Regions from separate parts of the Kitasatospora sp. NPDC003701 genome, predicted to be linked through region 1. Evidence: predicted binding sites of a transcription regulator. Region 1 holds the regulator's gene; the other holds the start of a gene.
The links. Region 1 encodes HrcA, which represses chaperone genes, less so after heat shock. Its sites were predicted from a motif close to TTNGCACTCNGNNNNNCNGAGTGCNAA; they were not measured.

Region 1 (3,406 bases):
GCTCGCGGACCTCGGGGAAGCGCAGCCGGCGGGACTGCTTGCCCGCCTCGCGGGCGGTGGCCCGCCACTTGGCGAGCGCCTTGGCGCCGCGCTCGCCCTTCCACTGGGTGATGCAGCGGGAGGCGGCCCAGGGGATCACCACGTCCACGCCGACCTCGGTCATGGTCTCCACGGCCAGTTCGCCGCGGTCGCCCTTGGGCAGCGCCTGGACGACGACGATCCGCGGCGCCGGGTCGGCCTCCCGGCGGACCGCGGCCACCGTCACCTCGACGGCGTCCTTGCCGTGGACGGCCGTGACCGTGCCGTCCACCCCGAGGCCGAGCCCGTCGGCCAGGGTCACCGCCTCGCCCGGCTCCAGCCGCTTCACGGCGGCGGCGTGCCGCCCCTCCGGGCCGTCCAGCCGGACCACCGCGCCGGGGGCGGCGGAGGCGAGCTGCGCGGTCTCGACGACGAACACGGGCGCGGTCATGGCGGTTCCTGGGAGTCGGGGGTACGGGCGGGGGAACGACGGCGCCCGGTGACCCGCGGGGAGCGGGACCACCGGGCGCCGGTACGGTCAGCGGCCGTTGAAGGCGTCCTTCAGCCGGGAGAACAGCCCCTGCTGGCCCGGCGCGAACTGGCCGGAGGGCCGCTCCTCGCCGCGCAGCACCGCGAGCCGGCGCAGCAGGTCCTCCTGCTCGGGGTCGAGCTTGGTGGGCGTCTGCACCTCGACATGCACTATCAAGTCGCCACGGCCGCCGCCGCGCAGATGGGTGATGCCGCGGCCGTGCAGCGGGATCGACTGGCCGGACTGGGTGCCGGGCCGGATGTCGACCTCCTCCAGCCCGTCCAGGGTCTGCAGCGGCACCTGGGTGCCGAGCGAGGCGGCCGTCATCGGGATGGTGACCGTGCAGTGCAGGTCGTCGCCGCGGCGCTGGAAGGTCGGGTGGGTGGTCTCGGCGATCTCGACGTAGAGGTCGCCGGCGGGGCCGCCGCCGGGGCCGACCTCGCCCTCGCCGGCCAGCTGGATCCGGGTGCCGTTGTCGACACCGGCCGGGATCTTGACGGTCAGGGTGCGGCGGGCCCGCACGCGGCCGTCGCCGGCGCACTCCGGGCACGGGGTCGGCACGACGGTGCCGAAGCCCTGGCACTGCGGGCACGGCCGGGAGGTCATGACCTGGCCCAGGAAGGACCGGGTGACCTGGGAGACCTCGCCCTTGCCGCGACACATGTCACAGGTCTGCGCGGAGGTGCCGGGGGCCGCCCCCTCGCCGCTGCACGTGGTGCAGGTGACGGCGGTGTCGACCTGGAGTTCCTTGGTGGTGCCGAACGCGGCCTCCTCCAGGGTGATCTCCAGCCGGATCATGGCGTCCTGGCCGCGCCGGGTGCGCGAGCGCGGGCCGCGCTGACCGGAGGCCGCGCCGAAGAACGCGTCCATGATGTCGGAGAAGCCGAATCCGGCCGCGCCGGCGCCGAAGCCGCCCGCGCCTCCGCCGTTGGGCGAGAGGGGATCCCCGCCGAGGTCGTAGACCTGCCGCTTCTGCGGGTCGGAGAGGACCTCGTAGGCGGCGTTGATCTCCTTGAACCGCTCCTGCGTCTTCGGGTCCGGGTTGACGTCCGGGTGCAGTTCGCGCGCCAGGCGCCGGAACGCCTTCTTGATCTCGTCCTGCCCCGCATCCCGTCGGACGCCGAGTACCGCGTAGTAGTCCGTGGCCACCAAATGCTCCGCTTGTTCCGCCTGTAGAAGTGCTTGCGACTGGTACCGGTGTCACAGGTGTGACGCCGGTCGTTCCCTACGACTCGGCCAGGATCTGGCCCACGTACCGTGCCACCGCTCGCACCGCCCCCATTGTGCCCGGATAGTCCATCCGGGTCGGACCGATCACACCCAGTTTGGCCACGCTCTCGTCGCCCGAACCGTAACCGACGGAGACGACCGAGGTGGAATTGAGCCCTTCGTACGCGTTCTCCCGGCCGATCCGGACCGTCATCCCGGCGTCGGCGGTCTCACCCAGGAGGCGGAGCAGGATGACCTGCTCCTCCAGGGCCTCCAGCACCGGCTGGATGGTGAGCGGGAAGTCGTGGCCGAAGCGGGTCAGGTTGGCCGTGCCGGCCAGCATGATCCGCTCCTCGTTCTGCTCGGCGAGCGCCTCGAAGAGCGTCGCCAGGACGACGGTGACGGCCGGTCGGTCCGCCGCCTCGAACATCGCCGGGAGCTCGTCCAGCAGCCCCGGCACCTCGGGCAGCCGCACGCCGACGGCCCGCGCGTTGATCCTGGCCCGGAGGTCCGCGAGGACCACCTCGCCGACCGTGCCCGGGCAGTCGACCATCCGCTGCTCGACCCGGCCGGTGTTGGTGATCAGGACCAGCATCACCTTGGCCGGAGCCAGCGCGACCAGCTCGATGTGGCGCACCGTGGACCGGGAGAGCGAGGGGTACTGGACCACCGCGACCTGCCGGGTGAGCTGGGCGAGCAGCCGGACCGTGCGGGCGACCACGTCGTCCAGGTCCACCGCGCCGTCCAGGAAGTGCCGGATGGCCCGCCGCTCGGGCGCGCTCATCGGCTTGACCTCGGCCAGCCGGTCGACGAACAGGCGGTACCCCTTGTCGGTGGGGATCCGCCCGGCGCTGGTGTGCGGCTGGTGGATGAAACCGTCCTCCTCCAGCGCGGCCATGTCGTTGCGCACGGTGGCCGGGGAGACCCCGAGGTTGTGTCGTTCGACGAGGGCCTTGGAGCCGACCGGCTCCTCGGTGCCCACATAGTCCTGGACGATGGCGCGGAGCACGGCGAGCTTGCGTTCGTCGAGCTGGCGGACCTCACCGGCCATGGGGCACGCACCTCCCTCTTCGCACGTTGTCCGTGGTGACATGTGTCCGTTCTGGCATGTTCCGGGCCGCTCTGGGCGGACCGCGGCTTTGGCACTCTGAACAGACGAGTGCCAGAACCGTACCTGCCAGTGTAAGGCCCGGGTCCGACGGCAGGAACGGCCCCGCCGGGGTGATCCTGCCCGCACTCCGCGGCACGCGGGTGATGCCGAGGGCCCGGCCGGGTGGCAGCATCGATAGCGAACGGCGAACGGAGGACCAGCGATGTCGACCTCGGGTCAGCACACCCGCTTCGCACCGGACCGCGGCCTGACCGGCCGGATGGTCGGGACGGTGTTCGTGATCGGACTGCTGTACGTCGGTTTCACCGGCCTGCTGATCGCGCTGCTGCGCGGCGCCTGGCCACTGATCGTGCTGATCTCCGGCGGGCTGTTCGTGGCCCAGTTCTGGTTCAGCGACAAGATCACCGAACGGGCGATGGGCGCCCACCGGGTGACCCCGGAGCAGTACCCCCAGCTGCACGGCACCGTCGACCGGCTCTGCGCGCTCGCCGACATGCCCAAACCGCGGGTGGCGGTCGCCGACAACGACATGCCGAACG
Region 2 (3,406 bases), on a different contig from region 1:
GGCCTTCAAGGCCGGCCAGGACGTCATCCGGCCGGTCAAGCCGGACACCATCGCCAAGTCGCTGGCGATCGGCAACCCGGCCGACGGCCCGTACGTGCTGGACATCGCCCGCCGCACCGGCGGGGCCGTCGAGGACGTCACCGACGCCGAGGTGGTGGCCGCGATCAAGCTGCTGGCCCGCACCGAGGGCATCTTCGCCGAGACCGCGGGCGGGGTGACCGTCGGCGTGCTGAAGAAGCTGGTCGAGACGGGGCAGCTGGATCCGGCCAAGGAGACCGTCGCGATCAACACCGGTGACGGCCTGAAGACGCTGGACGCCGTCTCCGACTCCGGGATGACCGCCGTCATCCGCCCGACGCTGGCCTCGTTCCGCGACGCCGGCCTCGCGACCGCCTGACCCGCCCGCAGCCCCGCCGCACCGCCGTTCCGCCGTTCTGCCCGAGGAGACCCCCATGAGCGCCACCGTCCGCATCCCGACCATCCTGCGCACCTACACCGGCGGCACCGCCGAGGTGACCGCCGAGGGCGCCACCCTGGGCGACGTCATCGCCGACCTGGAGAAGAACCACGCCGGGATCGCCGCCCGGATCCTGGACGACGCCGGCAAGCTGCGCCGGTTCGTGAACGTCTACGTCAACGACGACGACGTGCGCTTCGCGGAGGGTCTGGCCACCGAGATCAAGGACGGCGCGAGCGTCTCGATCATTCCGGCGGTGGCCGGCGGCTGCTGATCCGCCCCTTTCCGACCAGGCCGTTTATCGGCCGGGCCGTTTCCGACCGGGCCGTTCGTGCGTACGGAATTCCGATCTCCGTACGCGCGGGCGGCCCGTCGCATTCCGGCGGGAATATTTCGCGGTCCGGGGGAGTAGAGTGTCGCTCGTCCGGGAAGAGGGCCTCCCCTCCCCCCTCGCCCCGGTACTCGAATCCGTCCGCGCCCGTACCGCCGGTGTCTGTCCGGCCGCTGAGACCGGCGCCGGGGCCGTGACCGTGAAACATGTCAGGCCGATGTCAGAATTCTCGAAGGCATTTGGGTAATTCGTCCGCTATGTCCGGCGTGAAATGCCGATTTCCTCCCGCTTTGGCCTGGGCTGTCCCTTGACGGGCCGGGTGAATTCCCGGCGGTTGACCCTGTTGCAGAGGGCGTCGATCCGGATACATTCAGCCGCGGTCGACGCAATCACCCGCTCACCGGATGCCTTCCGGTGGTCTCCGCGGACGATTGTGGCGTGCACGGCTGCGCCCAGGGGGGGTTCCCCGGGCCGGCCTCAAACCAGACCCGGGCCCGCGACCTGCGGGCGCGTGAAGGGCCAGCACAGCACTAGGGGAGTTCGGAATGGCTCAGGGCACCGTCAAGTGGTTCAACGCGGAGAAGGGCTACGGCTTCATCGCGGTCGACGGTGGTGCGGACGTCTTCGTCCACTACAGCGCGATCCAGATGGACGGCTACCGCACCCTTGAGGAGGGCCAGCGGGTCGAGTTCGAGATCTCTCAGGGGCAGAAGGGCCCGCAGGCGGACATGGTCCGCGCCGCGGTCTGACCTTTCCGACCCCAGGAGTTCGGCTCGGCCCAATCGGCTGGTGCACCTCTTGCTTCACGACGGGCCCGTACGACACATGTCGTACGGGCCCGTCGGCATGTCCGGCGCACGGGCCGGCGCACGGGCCGGCGCGGCGGTCGGCGAGAGGCCGCCGGCGGCCCGGCGGGGGCCCGGCGAGGGCGGTCCGCGGGGGCGTGCGCGGCTCGCGGGTTGGGCGATTGGGCTTGCACTCGCCTACCCGGAGTGCTAATCATTGGCGTTAGCACTCACAGTGTGAGAGTGACAGCGGACCGGGTCGGTGAGGCCCCCGGGAGCGGTAGGGGAAAGGACCCCCGCACACCAGGGCCGTCCGTCGCGGGCACCCCTTGGTCCGAGCAGTCGACCGTGTCCCGGAGGACCACTTCTGATGGCCAAGATCATCGCCTTTGATGAGGAAGCTCGCCGCGGCCTTGAGCGTGGCATGAACCAGCTCGCCGACGCGGTGAAGGTCACGCTCGGCCCCAAGGGCCGCAACGTCGTGCTGGAGAAGAAGTGGGGCGCTCCCACGATCACCAACGACGGTGTCTCCATCGCCAAGGAGATCGAGCTCGAGGACCCCTACGAGAAGATCGGCGCGGAGCTCGTCAAGGAGGTCGCCAAGAAGACCGACGACGTCGCGGGTGACGGCACCACCACCGCCACCGTGCTGGCCCAGGCGCTCGTTCGCGAGGGTCTGCGCAACGTCGCCGCCGGCGCCAACCCGATGGCCCTGAAGCGCGGTATCGAGAAGGCCGTCGCGGCCGTCTCCGACCAGCTGCTGGCCCAGGCCAAGGACGTGGAGACCAAGGAGCAGATCGCCTCCACCGCCTCCATCTCGGCCGCCGACACCCAGATCGGCGAGCTCATCGCCGAGGCCATGGACAAGGTCGGCAAGGAAGGCGTCATCACCGTCGAGGAGAGCAACACCTTCGGCCTGGAGCTCGAGCTCACCGAGGGCATGCGCTTCGACAAGGGCTACATCTCCGCCTACTTCGCCACCGACCTGGAGCGGATGGAGGCGACGTTCGAGGACCCGTACATCCTCATCGCCAACTCCAAGATCGGCTCGGTCAAGGACCTGCTCCCGCTGCTGGAGAAGGTCATGCAGAGCGGCAAGCCGCTCGTCATCATCGCCGAGGACGTCGAGGGCGAGGCCCTGTCGACCCTGGTCGTGAACAAGATCCGCGGCACCTTCAAGTCCGTCGCCGTCAAGGCCCCGGGCTTCGGCGACCGCCGCAAGGCCATGCTCGGCGACATCGCCATCCTCACCGGTGGCACCGTGATCTCCGAGGAGGTCGGCCTCAAGCTGGAGAACGCCGGCATCGACCTGCTGGGCACCGCCCGCAAGGTGGTCATCACCAAGGACGAGACCACCATCGTCGACGGTGGCGGCGACAGCGACCAGGTCGCCGGCCGCGTGAACCAGATCCGTGCCGAGATCGAGAACAGCGACTCGGACTACGACCGCGAGAAGCTCCAGGAGCGCCTCGCCAAGCTGGCCGGCGGCGTGGCCGTCATCAAGGCCGGCGCGGCCACCGAGGTGGAGCTCAAGGAGCGCAAGCACCGCATCGAGGACGCCGTCCGCAACGCGAAGGCCGCCGTCGAGGAGGGCATCGTCGCCGGTGGTGGCGTCGCGCTGCTGCAGGCCGGTGTCGCGTTCGACAAGCTGGAGCTGGAGGGCGACGAGGCCACCGGTGCCAACATCGTCCGCGTGGCGCTGGAGGCCCCGATCAAGCAGATCGCGACCAACGCCGGCCTCGAGGGCGGTGTCGTGGTGGAGAAGGTGCGCAACCTCCCCGCCGGTCACGGCCTGAACGCCGCCACCAACACCTACGTCGACCTCATCGCCGA

Region 2: a site for HrcA is predicted at 1,761-1,787, ahead of groL (chaperonin GroEL). Genes of this name have one in related genera too.

The regions. Positions count from the first base shown of each region.
Region 1 covers NZ_JBSFNM010000005.1:130,418-133,823, forward strand. The annotation lists gene ACWDRR_RS07005 (16S rRNA (uracil(1498)-N(3))-methyltransferase) at 1-469, opposite strand, end outside; gene dnaJ (molecular chaperone DnaJ) at 557-1,696, opposite strand; gene hrcA (heat-inducible transcriptional repressor HrcA) at 1,773-2,807, opposite strand; gene htpX (zinc metalloprotease HtpX) at 3,070-3,406, shown strand, end outside.
Region 2 covers NZ_JBSFNM010000015.1:180,831-184,236, reverse strand. The annotation lists gene thrC (threonine synthase) at 1-397, shown strand, start outside; gene ACWDRR_RS17165 (ubiquitin-like small modifier protein 1) at 453-731, shown strand; gene ACWDRR_RS17160 (cold-shock protein) at 1,334-1,537, shown strand; gene groL (chaperonin GroEL) at 1,944-3,406, shown strand, end outside.